4 regions of the Verminephrobacter eiseniae EF01-2 genome follow, and region 1 is predicted to be linked to each of the others. Evidence: predicted binding sites of a transcription regulator. Region 1 holds the regulator's gene; each other region holds the start of a gene.

Region 1 (3,587 bases):
CCGCCCTGGCCGGCTCCTCGGGGCGCGTGCATGCAGAAAAAGCCGACCGCACCCAGCCGATGAATATCGAGGCTGACGCTTTGCGCCACGATGAGCCTACGCGGACCAGCGTGTTTTCCGGCCATGTGGTGCTGACCCAAGGCTCGATCGTGCTGCGTGGTGCGCGGCTGGAGATGCGCCAGGATGCCGATGGCCACCAGCATGGCCTGGTCACGGCCGAAGCCGGCAAGCGCGCCTTCTTTCGGCAAAAGCGCGACCGGCCGGTCGGGGCGCCCGAGGAGTTCATCGAGGGCGAGAGCGAGCGCATCGAATACGACGGCAAGGCCGACACCGTGCGCCTGAGCACCCGTGCCGAACTGCGCCGTTACCGCGCTGCGCTGCTGAGCGACCAGATCACCGGCGCCGTGATCGTCTACAGCCACCTGACCGAGGTCTTCACGGTGGACGGCCAACCATCGGCCCCGGCCGGCAACGCCGCCGAGGCTGCGCCAGCGCCGGCTGGCCGCGTGCGCGCAGTGCTTGCGCCCAAGAACCCGCCGCCGGCAGCAGCAGCAGCACCGGCTGCGCCTGCGTCGGCCCCGGTGCTGCGCCCCGACAACAGCCTGGGCAGCCCCCGGTGAGCGCTCGACCCGTGCTCGTCGACGGCCCCGCCACCGAGGTCGAAAGCCGCCTGGAGGCGTGGCACCTGGCCAAATCCTATGGCAACCGCAAGGTGGTCAAGGATGTGTCGCTGGTGGTGCAAAAGGGCGAGGTCGTCGGGCTGCTCGGCCCCAACGGGGCCGGCAAGACCACCTCGTTTTACATGCTCGTGGGGCTGGTGCGCAGCGACGCCGGCGACATCCGCATCGACGGCCAGTCCGTGGCCCGCATGCCCATTCACCGGCGCTCGCGCCTGGGCCTGTCCTACCTGCCGCAGGAGGCATCGATCTTTCGCAAACTCTCGGTCGAAGAAAACGTGCGCGCGGTGCTGGAACTGCAACGCGCAGCCGATGGCCAACCGCTCGCCCGCGAGACCATCGAAGAGCGGCTGACCGAACTGCTGCAAGAACTGCGCGTGGCCCCGCTGCGCGCCTCTGCGGCGCTGGCCTTGTCCGGCGGCGAGCGCCGGCGTGTCGAGATCGCCCGGGCGCTGGCCACGCAGCCGCGCTTCATCCTGCTCGACGAGCCTTTTGCCGGCATCGATCCCATCGCCGTGATCGAGATCCAGCGTATCATCGGTTTCCTCAAGGCACGCGGCATCGGTGTCTTGATCACTGACCACAACGTGCGTGAGACACTGGGCATTTGCGATCACGCTTTCATCATCAGCGATGGCCGCGTGCTCGCGCAAGGCACACCGTCACAGATCGTTGACAACGCCGAGGTGCGCCGCGTCTACCTCGGCGAGCATTTCAGGATGTGATGAAGCCCGGTCTGTCACTGCGCGTCTCGCAGCACCTCACACTGACCCCTCAGTTGCAGCAGTCGATCCGGCTGCTGCAACTGTCCACGCTCGAACTGACGCAGGAAATCGAGCAGATGCTCGATGAAAACCCGTTTCTCGAACGCATGTCCGACGAGGCCCCGCGCGAGGAGTTCGGCCTGGACAGCGCCGACACGCCAGCGCAAGCCGATGACTACAGCGCCGACGAAGTGCTCTTTTCCGCCGCAACCGGCAGCAGCGCCGAAGCGCTCCCTGACGCCGACACCCCGGGCAGCGCTGCGGACGAGCCCGACTGGGGCGGCGACGGCAGCGTGGAGATGGCGCCCAGCGATGCCGAATGGGGCGGCGACGCGCCGGCGAGCCAGCACAACGACGCCGAAGGCGACGGGATCGAAGCCACCGAACTGGCCCAGAGCGAAGAATCGCTGGCCGCTTTCTTGCACCGCCAGGCGCTGGCGCTGCGCCTGTCCGAAATCGACCGCGCCGCGCTGTACTTCCTGATCGAATCGCTCAACGACGACGGCTACCTGGAAGACTCGCTCGAAGAACTGGCCAGCGCCCTGGCCGGCCCGCAGAACCCGGAGCAAATCGAAGAACTGGTGCACCGCTTCACCGTCGCCCAACGCCTGCTGCAAAGCCTGGAACCGGTGGGCGTGGGCGCGCGCAATCTGGCCGAATGCCTGACGCTACAGCTCAACGCCCTGGCACGGGAGCGGGCGCCAGCCGCCGACCCGCAGACCGTGCAAACCGCCCTGCGCATCTGCCAGCAGCCGCTCCAAATGCTCGCCCGGCGCGACCTGCGCCGCCTGACCCAGGTCTGCGGCGACAGCCAGGAGGGCACCCGCGCCGCGATGGCCCTGATCGCCCGCCTGGAGCCGCACCCGGGGCGCCGCTTTGCCAATGTGCAGCGCAACGTCATCGTGCCCGACGTGATCGTGCGCAAAACCGGGCGCGCCAATGGGCGCGACGGCCGACAGCATTTCATCGTGCAGATCAACCCCGACGTGCTGCCCCGCCTGCGCGTGCACGATATCTACGCCGGCGCGCTGCGCGGCCACAGGGGCGGCGCAGGCCACCAGGGCATGCAGCAACGCCTGCAGGAAGCGCGCTGGTTCATCAAGAACATACAGCAGCGCTTCGACACCATCTTGCGCGTCTCGCGCGCCATCGTCGAGCGGCAGAAAAACTTCTTCACCCACGGCGAACTGGCCATGCGGCCGCTGGTGCTGCGCGACATCGCCGACGAACTGGGCCTGCACGAATCGACCATCAGCCGCGTGACCACCGCCAAATACATGGCCACCCCGATAGGCACCTACGAACTGAAATACTTTTTCGGCTCGGGCCTGGGCACCGAAACCGGCGGCAACGCATCGAGCACCGCCGTGCGCGCGCTGATCCGGCAATTCGTCGCTGCGGAAAGCCAGGCCAAGCCCTTGTCCGACAGCCAACTCGCCGACCTGCTCAAAGAGCAGGGCATAGAGTGCGCGCGCCGCACCGTGGCCAAGTACCGCGAGGCGCTCAAGATCGCGCCGGCCAATCTGCGCCGGACGCTTTGATGAACCCACTGCCGCTTTTCCTGCCCTGCGCCGCAGGCGTCGAGAACTACCTGGCCGATGAGGTGCACCGCATCACCGGCCTGACCGGGCAAGACCTGCTCATCGGCCGTGGCGGCGTGCTGCTGCAAGCCTCCTGGCGCGACGCGCTGCGGCTGAACCTGCACAGCCGCATGGCCCAGCGCGTGCTGGTGCAACTGGCCCAGCGCCCGTGCCGCTCGGAAAACGACCTGTACGCCGCCGCCAGCGACGTGGCCTGGGAACAGTGGTTCACCGCGCGCCAGAGCTTCAAGGTCGAAGTGACGGCCCAGCACAGCCCGCTGCCCAGCCTGAACTACGCCGGCCTGAAGATCAAGGACGCCGTGGCCGACCGCTTTCGCGCCAAAAGCGGAATGCGGCCCGACGTGGACACCCGGCGGCCCGATGTGCGCATCCACCTGCACCTGGCCGCCGACCAGGCCACGCTCTACATCGACACCTCGGGCGAGCCACTGTTCAAGCGCGGCTGGCGCGCGGACACGGGCGACGCGCCGCTCAAGGAAACCCTGGCCGCAGCCATGCTGGCCGCCAGCGGCTGGGACCCGCTGGGCCAGCAACCGACGCCGCTG
Region 2 (3,587 bases), 710 kb from region 1:
TGCTGCAGAACATCGCGCCGGCAAGGTGGCCCGGCGTGCCCGCGCCGGCCGAGCCGTACTGAATGGCATCGGGCGCGGCCTTGGCCATGGCCACAAGGCTCGCCAGCGTTGCGAAGCCCGCGTCGGGATGCACGACGATGGCCACCGGCGCGCTGGCCACGCTGGCGATGGGCGTGAAGTCCTCGATCGGGTCGTGCGGCAACCTGGGGTAGAGCGCGCCGTTGATGGCGTTGGTGCCGACGGTGCCCATGAGCAGCGTGTAGCCGTCGGGCGCGGCCTTGGCGACGAAGTCGGCCCCTATCGAGCCGCCCGCGCCGCCGCGGTTGTCCACGAAGATCTGCTGCCCCAGCGCATGGCCCAGCAGCAGCGCGGTGGGGCGCGCGACGATGTCCGTGGGTCCGCCCGGCGGGAACGGAACGATCATGCGTACCGGCCTGGCCGGATAGTCTTGCGCCCGGGCCGTGCCGGCCACCGGGCAGGCCAGCGCCGTGGCGATGACCTGCCTTCTGTTCAATCGGTGCATTCAGCGCAGCGCCGGTGTTGCCAACGAGACGCCGCAGGCGCGCAGCGCAGCGTTTTGTACGCCGCGATAGCGCTTGGCGGCCTGCTTGCCATGCTCCGGGTCCCGGAATATCCCGCCGGCTTCGCCGCTGAGCGTGGCGTACCTGGCGAAGGTGGACGATTCGACATACTCGTCGTAGGGCAACTGGGCGGCGATCCGGTCGAGCGCGCACGAGCACTTGTGCAGGTACACATAGGCGCCGCCGTTCCTGGCCATGCACTCGCCCACGTACTCGACGCGGGCGCTGGTCGGATAGTCGTTGGCCGGGGGGGCGGATGGATTCTGACCGGTTTGCGCACCGGCAGCCGCCATCGCCGATGCCGCCAGCAGACAGGCCAGTGGCCGCAGGCCGAAGCGGCTGCCTTGCAGGCGTCGGGAATCCTCGTGGTATGTGCTGTGCATGTGCCGGTGATGCAAATCACGCGCCACCGCGCCACGGCGCCGCCCGAACCCGCGCCGCCATCCTTTTGATCCAGCTATGACACAGGTTGTCATCAAATGAGGCCCTGACCCGGGACAAATTCCGATCGATGCCGTGAACAAATCCCGCGTTGTGGGCGGCCATCCGACTCGGGCATGGATTGTGCGGTGCACTGCGTGGCGCCTTTGCAAAGCTTTGCGAGTGGGGGACCGCCAGGCCCGTGGCCCGTGCGCCCAGCGGCAGAGCAATTGCCAGCCATTGCCCCCGGCGCGCAGAAAGCGGTATCCACATTCCGTCAGGTAGAGACAATCGGAGCAAAGACATATGAAATTCCGAACCATGATGGTGGGGCTGGCAATGCTGGCCACAGCCACCGCGTCGATCACCGCACGCGCAGACGCCGAGCTCGACAAGCTGATCGCCAACCCGGCCAACTGGGCCGCGCAGGCGGGCGATTACGCCAATCACCGCTACAGTGAACTCAAGCAGGTCCATGCCGGCAACGCGAAGAACCTGCAGGTCGCGTGGACGGTGTCCACCGGCGTGCTGCGCGGCCATGAAGGCTCGCCGCTGGTGTTCGGCGACACGATGTACATCCACTCGCCGTTTCCGAACAAGGTGATCGCGCTGAACCTGAAGGACCAGACCTTCAAATGGAAGTACGAGCCCAAGCAGGACAACAACGTGGTGCCGGTGATGTGCTGCGATACCGTCAGCCGCGGCCTGGCCTATGGCGACGGCAAGATACTGCTGCAGCAGGCCGACACCACCTTGGTGGCGCTCGATGCCCACACCGGCAAGGTCGTGTGGAGCGTCAAAAATGGCGACCCCAAGATCGGCGAGACCAATACCAACGCTCCGCATGTCTTCAAGGACAAGGTCATCACCGGTATCTCCGGCGGCGAGTTCGGCGTGCGCGGCCGCCTGATCGCCTATGACCTGAAAACCGGCAAGACAGTCTGGACTGCTTTCAGCACCGGCCCGGACGAGGACATGCTGTTCGATCCCGCCACCACGATGACCTGGACCGACGGCAAGATGGCGCCGGTCGGCAAGGACTCCTCGCTCAAAACCTGGAAGGGCGACCAGTGGAAGCTCGGCGGCGGCACCACCTGGGGCTGGTATTCCTACGATCCCAAGCTGAACCTGGTCTACTACGGCAGCGGCAACCCGGGCACCTGGAACCCGTCGCAGCGCCCGGGCGACAACAAGTGGTCGATGACGCTGTTCGCACGCGACCTCGACACCGGCAAAGCCAGGTGGGTGTACCAGATGACGCCGCACGACGAGTGGGACTATGACGGCGTCAACGAGCTCGTGCTGGCCGACCTGAACATCAAGGGCAAGAAGGTGCCGTCCGTGGTGCACATGGACCGCAACGGTTACGCCTACACGCTCCAGCGCGAAACCGGTGAACTACTGGTGGCCGAGAAGTTCGACCCGACCATCAACTGGGCATCGAAGATCGACATGAAGAGCGGGCGCCCGGTCGTCAACGCCAAATATTCGCCCGCCACCACGGGGCCGGATGTCAACGTCAAGGGCATCTGCCCGTCGGCGCTCGGGACCAAGGACCAGCAGCCGATGAGCTACGACCGCAAGTCGGGCATCTTCCTGGTGCCGACCAACCATGTCTGCATGGACTACGAGCCCTTCCAGGTCGAATACACCGCAGGCCAGCCCTATGTGGGCGCCACCTTGGCGATGTACCCGACGCCGAAAAGCCACGGCGGCATGGGCAACTTCATTGCCTGGGATGCGGCCGCCGGCAAAATCCTGTGGTCCAAGCCGGAGCGCTTTTCGGTCTGGTCCGGCGCGCTGGCAACGGCCGGCGACATCGTGTTCTACGGCACGCTGGAAGGCTACCTGAAGGCCGTCAGCATCAAGGACGGCAAGGAGCTTTGGAAGTTCAAGACCCCCTCCGGCATCATTGGCAACGTCTTCACCTATCTGTTCGAAGGCAAGCAGTATGTCGGCGTCTACTCGGGCATCGGCGGCTGGGCCGGCATCGGCATGGCGGCCGGGCTGGAGAATTCCTCCGATGGCCTGGGCGCAGTCGGCGGCTACAGGGACCTGGCCAAGTACACCGATCTCGGCGGCACCTTGTTCATCTTTGCGTTGCCGAGCAACAGCCAAGCAACCGGTTCCTGAACCGGCACGCAATCGGCGTGCAGGGCGGCCACCCCAAGCGTTGCCGCCCTGCATCTGCTTTACCAATAAAGACTTGATCGACATGCTGCGCTCCTCCTGCGTGATCATTCTTGCGCTGCTCGCTTGCAGCCTGTGCGCGGCCCAGGGCAAGGGCGAAAGCGCGCAACCCCTGTATCAGGTGACTGAAGGCAACAAGGTCGACGCCAAGACCCTGGAAGGCTGGAAAACTTGGCGCGCGTTGGCCTGCGAACGCTGCCATGGCGCGCAGCAAGAGGGCCTGGTCGGCCCCTCGCTGCTGGAGTCGCTCAAGAAGCTATCGCCCGATGCGTTCCACGATTTGGTGATGCAAGGGAAGATCGACAAAGGCATGCCGAATTTCGCAGCTTCCGATGCGATGCAAAAGAACTGGCAAAACCTGTATGCCTACCTGAAGGGCCGCTCGGACGGCAAGAT
Region 3 (3,587 bases), 2.7 Mb from region 1:
CGCAGGGTCGGTGAAAAAGCTGGCGAAGTCCGCGCCTTCGAGCGTGCGCCGCGACAGGCCCAGCGTGTTCTCCAGGGCCGCGTTGGCAAATTGCACGGTGCCATCGGCGCCGCGCAGCACGGCCACCAAGGTGGATATCAGGTCGAGCGAATGAACGCGCCCGGCGCCGGGAGGATCGGGGGGGGGCGAGGGCAGGGGGCTCATTGCGTTCCTGAATCAGCCATGCACTTTGCCGGCGTCGCTGGCCGTACATCCGTACTGTCTGCGCTTTGCCTTCGCGTCCACGAATGATTGGGAAATATGATCGAGAAATGAATGACACCCGGGGCACGATCAGTCGGCCGCAGCGGGCAGACGGGCGATCTCGCGCTTGATTCCGGCGATGTCGCTTTCGCTGCGGGCCACGCTGGCTTTGAGCTCGTCCGAGCGCTCTTGTCTGCGCTGCGGGTTGCGCAGATCGATCGCGTTGCGCTCGGGGTTGCCGTCGCTGTATTCCTTGAGCAGTTCGGCATGGCGCGCTTCGGCCTTGCGCAGTTCGGATTCGAGGATGGCCCGCATGTCGGCGTCGCGTGCCTTCTGGTCGCTGCTGCCGGTGCGGGGCGTGGCAGGGGAGGGCGCTGCACCAGCGGCGGGCGCAGCGCCCGATGCGGGCCGGCTGCCTTGCACGACCGTGACGTTGCCCCCTTCCATCAGCTTGCAGCCGCGCTCCTTGGCCTGCGCGGCGTTGTTCGTGTATTCGCTGCCACAGCGGTAGATGCGCTCTTGCGCCAGCGCGGCGGGGAGCATGGCACTGACGAGTAGCAGGGGGATGAGCGTTTTTTCCATTCGGTTTCCTCGTGCGCTGGCATGCAGGGCAGAGGGGGGAGTATCCATCAATCACCCCCACATCTCCAATCCGGCAACGGCTCAGTGTTGCGGGATGGGGGAATCAGGCGGCAAAGGCGGCTTGCGCCGCCTTTGCATATCGCCATCGCCGGTTACAGCGAGTAATACATGTCATATTCGACCGGGTGCGGCGCCATGCGAAAGCGCGTGACTTCGCCCATTTTGAGCTCGATGTAGGCGTCGAGCATGGAGTCGGTGAACACGCCGCCCTGGGTCAGGAAGCCGCGGTCCTTGTCCAGGTAGTCCAGCGCCTGGTCCAGGCTGTGGCATACGGTCGGCACCAGTTTGTCTTCTTCGGGCGGCAGGTGGTACAGGTCCTTGCTGGCGGCTTCGCCGGGGTGGATCTTGTTTTCCACGCCGTCGAGACCGGCCATCATCAGGGCCGAGAAGGCCAGGTAGGGGTTGGCCGATGGGTCGGGGAAGCGCGCTTCGATACGCCGGCCTTTGGGGTTGGCAACGTAAGGAATGCGGATCGAGGCCGAGCGGTTGCGGGACGAGTAGGCCAGTTTGACCGGCGCTTCGAAGCCGGGCACCAGGCGCTTGTACGAGTTGGTGCCGGGGTTGGTGATCGCGTTCAGCGCACGGGCATGCCGGATGATGCCGCCGATGTAGTACAGCGCAAAGTCCGACAGGCCGGCATAGCCGTCGCCGGAGAACAGGTTCTTGCCATCCTTCCAGATCGACTGGTGCACATGCATGCCGGAGCCGTTGTCGCCGGCGTAGGGCTTGGGCATGAAGGTGGCGGTCTTGCCGTAGGCGTTGGCGACGTTCCAGACCACGTATTTGAGCACCTGCGTCCAGTCGGCGCGCTGGACCAGGGTGCTGAACTTGGTGCCGATTTCGTTTTGCCCGGCGCCGGCTACTTCGTGGTGGAACACTTCGACCGGAATGCCCAGGGTTTCGAGGATCAGCGCCATTTCAGCGCGCATGTCTTGCGTGCTGTCCACCGGCGGCACCGGAAAGTAGCCGCCCTTGACGCCGGGACGGTGTCCACGGTTGCCGCCTTCGAGCCGGGCGCCGGAGTTCCAGGGCGCTTCGTACTCTTCGATCTCGAACATGACCTTGCCAGGCTCGTTCGCCCAGCGCACGCCGTCGAAGATGAAGAATTCCGGCTCGGGGCCGAAGTAGGCGGTATCGCCCAGGCCGGAGGCTTTCAGGTAGGCTTCGGCGCGCTTGGCGATGGAGCGGGGGTCGCGGTCATAGGCCTTGCCGTCACCGGGCTCGATCACGTCGCATTGCAGGAACAGCGTGGTTTCTTCATAGAAGGGGTCGAGGTTGGCGGTCTGGGGGTCGGGCATCAGTTGCATGTCCGAGGCTTCGATGCCCTTCCAGCCAGCCACCGACGAGCCGTCGAAGGCGTGGCCGGCGCTGAACTTGTCTTCATCGAAGTGGGACACGGGCACCGTCACATGCTGCTCCTTGCCTCGGGTATCGGTGAAACGGAAGTCGACGAACTTGACTTCGTTGTCCTTCACCATCTTCATCACGTCTGCAACGGTCTTGGCCATCAGGTTCTCCAGGGTAAAGCGCTTGTTGAAAAAACTGGCCGAACAAAAGCAGTTTGCGTGCCAGCCGGGTGCAGCCGCTGCACCATGAATGAGCGGGCCGGACGACGGGCCGGTGCGGCCCCTGCCGCAAAGCACCTGTGCGGTGCAGTTGGGCGCCGGCCTGCGGGCGTCACGGCCTGCGCACCAATTCGGGGCCGCAGTTTGCGCCAAATGCGTGCAGTCCGATTTTCAAGTCCTGCCAGGCGGCGGGAACCAAGGGGCTTGGCCCTTTGACGCCCAATTCGATATGCCGCCCGTATCGCGGATGATCGACGCTGGGCAGACTGAATACCCGCACCGCCGGGTGCATTTTTTCGATGCGTTCCATCAGTGGCGTCAGCGCAGCTTCGAGCGCTCCGAAGACGATCACCGACTGCTCGGTATGCGGGCTGCGGTGGAAAAACGCTGCGCAATGCTGCTCCAGCGCCCATTCGATCATCGGCCAGGCCATCACCGGAAAGCCGGGCACGAAGTGCACCATTGCGCCCCCGGCCCCGGTGCAACTGAATCCGGGAATCTTGTTGTACGGGTTGGGAATGATGGCGGCGCCCGCCGGAAACCGCCCCATGTTGAGCCGGTGGACGTTGTCGGGGCGCTCCGGGTCCGGGGCCATCCCTTGCTCGCGCGCGATGTCTTGCATGCGCTCGCGGATCGATGCCTCGGCCTCGGGGTGCAGCACCAGTTCGCAGTCCAGCGCACGCGCCGCGCATTGCCGTGTATGGTCGTCGGGCGTGGCGCCGATGCCGCCGCAGCAAAACACCATGTCGTCCGAGGCGAAGGCCCGCTGCAAGCAGGCCGTGATGCGCTCCGGGTGGTCGCCGACATAGTTGGCATAGGCCAGCGACAGGCCACGGGCCGACAGCAGTTCGATCACCTTCGGCAGGTGCTGGTCAGAGCGCTTGCCCGAGAGGATTTCATCGCCGACGATGATCAGGCCGAAGGCCGGGGTCATGCTGCCGGGGTCGCGTCGTTCGCTTCGGCGCGCAGGCTTTGCAGTGCCGCCAGTCCATAGTGCGTGAACCAGAGCGACGAGAACGCAAAGATCAGGGTGTAGCCCCAGATGGCCAGCGGCACCAGGACGAAGAACGCAGCGGCAAACACCACGCCCGAGGCCCACAGGATGCTCGGCGCGGCGCCCAGATAGCCGGTGAGGAT
Region 4 (3,587 bases), 2.7 Mb from region 1:
ACACTTGGCGACCTGCGGCCCGGTACGGTTCAATGCGGGTCGATCTGGCGCTGCAGCGCCGCGTTTTCCGACAGGTGCTGCGCGTCACCCGCATCCCACACCCACATCCCCGAAACGGCTGCGGCCCATGCCAGGGACGCAGGCGCATCGGGAGATGTTTCACTTCATTTGGAACCGATATGGAAAGTTTCGACGCAATCGTCATCGGCGCCGGCGTCATCGGCTGTTCGGTCGCCTACCATTTGGCGCGCCTGGGCAGCAAGAAAGTGCTGGTGCTCGAACGCACACAGATCGGGGCCGGCACCAGTGCCCAGTCCAGCGGCATCTTGCGCACCCATTACTCGGTGATCGAGAACGTCAGGCTGGCGCAGGCATCCTGGGCGGTGTTCGACGATTTCGCCAATTACCTGGCCGATGAGCAGGCGAGCGCCGGCCTGGTCAAGTGTGGCTACCTGATTGCCGCGCCCGAAGGCCCCAAGCTGGCGCCGCTGCGGGCGGCGCTGCAGGCGCAACGGGAACAGGGCATCACCGTGCACTACCTGGGTCGCGAGGAGGCCCGTGAGCGCCTGCCGATCGCCCGCTTCGACGATGCGGCGCTGATCGGCCATGAGCCGCAGGCGGGCTTTGCCGACGCTTACCTGGTCGCAACCAGTTTTGCTCGCGCCGCACGCCGATTGGGCGTGAAGATCGATGAGGGTGTCGCGGTCGAGCAGTTGCTGATCGCAGACGGCAAGGTGGTTGGTGTCCAGACTTCGCAGGGTGCGGTGCGCGCCGGCACGGTCATCAGCACCCAGAACATCTGGTCGCGCGAGATCGAGCGCTGGACGGGCATCGCCTGCCCGGTGGTTGCCGAGCGCCACAGTGTGCTGGCGCTCGAAGGCCCCGAGGCCTACACCTTCCGGATGCCGGTGTACAAGGATCTGGGGTCGCCCGGCATGTTTTACTGCCGCAGCTACGGTGGCAGCCAGATGCTGGTCAGCGAAGGCATCCGGGGCCAGATCTTGGCGCAGCCCGATAACGAGCAGGGCGAGATCGGCATGGACTACATGGTGGAAGTGGGCGCCCAGGTCGCCGAGCGGTTTCCGAGCTATGCCACTGCGGGCGTGGCCTCTTCGTGGACCGGCGTTTACGATGTGACGCCCGATTGGAATCCGGTGCTCGGCCGCCTGCCAGAGCTTCCCGGCCTGGTGGTGGGCTATGGTTTTTCCGGCCACGGCTTCAAGCTGTCGCCCGCCGTCGGCCGGCTGCTGGCGCAATGCGCACTGGGTCTGGCCACCGATGTCGATATCGCGCCCTATGCGCTGGAGCGCTTTCGCACCGGCGGCCTGCTGATCGGCCAGTACGGCCTGGGCGCCGTCTCCTGAACCCGCTGCACGAGCGCCCGGCAAGCCCTCATTCCGCGCTGCGCGGGTAGATGATGATCGACAGGAAGCGGATCGGGCATTGCATCAGGTTCTCGGGCCCATGCAGGGCCTGGCCGTCGAAACTCAGCGCATCCCCGGGCTCCAGCACATAGGTCTGCTGTCCGCAGCGATATTCGATGACCCCTTCGAGCATGTACAGGAACTCGGTGCCGGGATGCTGAAAGCTCGGGTAGCGCTGCGAATCGTCGGCCATGGTGATCAGGAAAGGTTCGAACCATTTCACCGGCCCTTGGCCGTAGGCGAGCAAGTGGTAGCTGTGCCCGCTCTTGGTGCCTCTGCGCACCACTTCCATGCCGGCGCCTCGTTTGACATGCTGCGCCATGGCGGCGCTCGCGTCGTACTTGCCAAACAGCGCCGACATGGCCACGCCCAGGGTGCGCGCGATGCGCGCCAGCGTGTCCAGGCCCGCCATGGTGCTGCCGGTCTCTATTTTCGACAGCATCCCACGGCTGATTCCCGCTTGTTCCGAGACTTGCGCAATCGTCAGTCCCTCTCTGAGCCGCAGTTCCCGGATGGCGGCGCCCACCGACTCTTCGAGCGCCGGGGCGCTGGTTCCATTGCTGTTTTCCATTGGTTCGAGTGTAGGTGCTGGCATGGCAGGGCATCAGAGAAATATTCTTGCTCGGCACATAAGTTGCATCTTGTGAATCATTCATGTGTACCATAGGGGCCATGTGCATCCCATGCAGCCAGGGCGCCGGGTTTGACAGCATCGAATCCGGGCCTTGCGGCCCACCCAGCAGGAGTCTCGTCCCGTGAAATCCGATGCCACTGCACAATGCCAAGCGCCCGGTGAGCTGGTCTTGCCGCCGCGCTTTGAAACGGTCGGGCCGGCGCAGCAGTATTTGCGCGCGCAAGGCGTGGGCTACGTGCTCGCCCAGTTCGTCGATATCCACGGCGTGGCCAAAGCCAAGTCGGTGCCGGTGTCGCACCTGCCCACGGTGCTCGGTGTCGGCGCGGGCTTTGCCGGCTTCGCGATAGGAGGGGTCGGCATCGAACCGCATGGCCCGGACTTCATGGCCGTCGGCGACTTGGCCACGTTGTCGCTGCTCCCCTGGCAGCCGGGGCTGGCGCGGCTGGTCTGCGATGGGCATGTCGCGGGCCGGCCCTGGGAGTACGACAGCCGCGTGACGCTGAAAAAGCAAATCGCCCGGCTCGCCGAGCATGGCTACACCTTGTTCTCCGGTCTGGAGCCCGAGTTTTCGCTGCTGCGGCGCGACGCGCATGGCGTGCTCGGGCCTGCGGATTGCAGCGACAACCTGGCCAAGCCCTGTTATGACTACAAGGGTTTGTCGCGCACCCGTGCTTTTCTGGAGCGGCTGTCGAACGCGCTGCGGGCGACGGGCATCGATGTCTACCAAATCGATCATGAAGACGCCAACGGCCAGTTCGAGGTGAACTTCACCTATGCCGACTGTCTGACCTCGGCCGACCATTTCGTGTTCTTCAAGATGGCGGCCTCGGAGATCGCCAACGAATTCGGCTACATCTGCTCCTTCATGCCCAAGCCCTTTGCCAATCGGCCGGGCAATGGCATGCACATGCATTTGTCGCTCGGCGACGGCCAGCGCAATTTGTTTGAGGACGAGAACGATGCGCGTGGCCTGAATCTGTCGCCGTTGGCGTATCGGTTTCTGGGCGGATTGCTGGCCCATGCGCCGGCTTTGACCGCACTGTGCGCGCCGACGGTGAACTCTTACAAGCGGCTGGTGGTCGGCCGATCGCTGACCGGGGCCACCTGGGCGCCGGCCTATATCAGCTACGGCGACAACAACCGCTCGTGCATGGTGCGCATCCCCAAGGGCCGGCTGGAACTGCGCCTGCCCGACGGCGCGGCCAACCCCTACCTGGCCACCGCCGCCGTCATCGCCGCCGGGCTCGACGGCATCGGGCGCCAACTCGACCCGGGCGCGCCGCACGACACCAACCTGTACGACTGGAGCGAGGCCGAACGCGCGCAGGCCGGCATCGGCCTGCTGCCGCAGAACCTGGGCGCGGCCCTGGACTGCTTGCAGGCGGACCGCGTGGTCTGTGACGCACTCGGGCCGGTGGTCCATGAGTTCCTGAAACTCAAACGCATGGAATGGCTGGAGTACCAGCGCCATGTCTCCGAGTGGGAGATCAGGCAATACCTCGAATTCTTCTGAAGGAAAAACCTGCCAT

Evidence for each region. Region 1 encodes sigma-54, which starts transcription at its own class of promoters, with help from an activator protein. Its sites were predicted from a motif close to TGGCANGNAANCTGCTTT; they were not measured.
Region 2: a site for sigma-54 is predicted at 1,135-1,152, ahead of VEIS_RS24125 (methanol/ethanol family PQQ-dependent dehydrogenase). Genes of this name have one in related genera too.
Region 3: a site for sigma-54 is predicted at 2,439-2,456, ahead of glnA (type I glutamate--ammonia ligase). Genes of this name have one in related genera too.
Region 4: a site for sigma-54 is predicted at 2,048-2,065, ahead of glnT (type III glutamate--ammonia ligase). Genes of this name have one in related genera too.

Annotation. Positions count from the first base shown of each region.
Region 1 covers NC_008786.1:645,684-649,270, forward strand. The annotation lists gene lptA (lipopolysaccharide transport periplasmic protein LptA) at 1-620, shown strand, start outside; gene lptB (LPS export ABC transporter ATP-binding protein) at 617-1,402, shown strand; gene VEIS_RS02830 (RNA polymerase factor sigma-54) at 1,402-2,982, shown strand; gene VEIS_RS02835 (THUMP domain-containing class I SAM-dependent RNA methyltransferase) at 2,982-3,587, shown strand, end outside.
Region 2 covers NC_008786.1:5,501,066-5,504,652, forward strand. The annotation lists gene VEIS_RS24115 (Bug family tripartite tricarboxylate transporter substrate binding protein) at 1-523, opposite strand, end outside; gene VEIS_RS24120 (hypothetical protein) at 524-964, opposite strand; gene VEIS_RS24125 (methanol/ethanol family PQQ-dependent dehydrogenase) at 1,308-3,134, shown strand; gene VEIS_RS24130 (c-type cytochrome) at 3,217-3,587, shown strand, end outside.
Region 3 covers NC_008786.1:3,509,036-3,512,622, forward strand. The annotation lists gene glnL (nitrogen regulation protein NR(II)) at 1-204, opposite strand, end outside; gene VEIS_RS15315 (hypothetical protein) at 334-825, opposite strand; gene glnA (type I glutamate--ammonia ligase) at 978-2,393, opposite strand; gene VEIS_RS15325 (competence/damage-inducible protein A) at 2,563-3,384, opposite strand; gene VEIS_RS15330 (EI24 domain-containing protein) at 3,381-3,587, opposite strand, start outside.
Region 4 covers NC_008786.1:3,388,365-3,391,951, reverse strand. The annotation lists gene VEIS_RS14765 (NAD(P)/FAD-dependent oxidoreductase) at 180-1,364, shown strand; gene VEIS_RS14760 (helix-turn-helix domain-containing protein) at 1,393-2,019, opposite strand; gene glnT (type III glutamate--ammonia ligase) at 2,228-3,571, shown strand; gene VEIS_RS14750 (class II glutamine amidotransferase domain-containing protein) at 3,586-3,587, shown strand, end outside.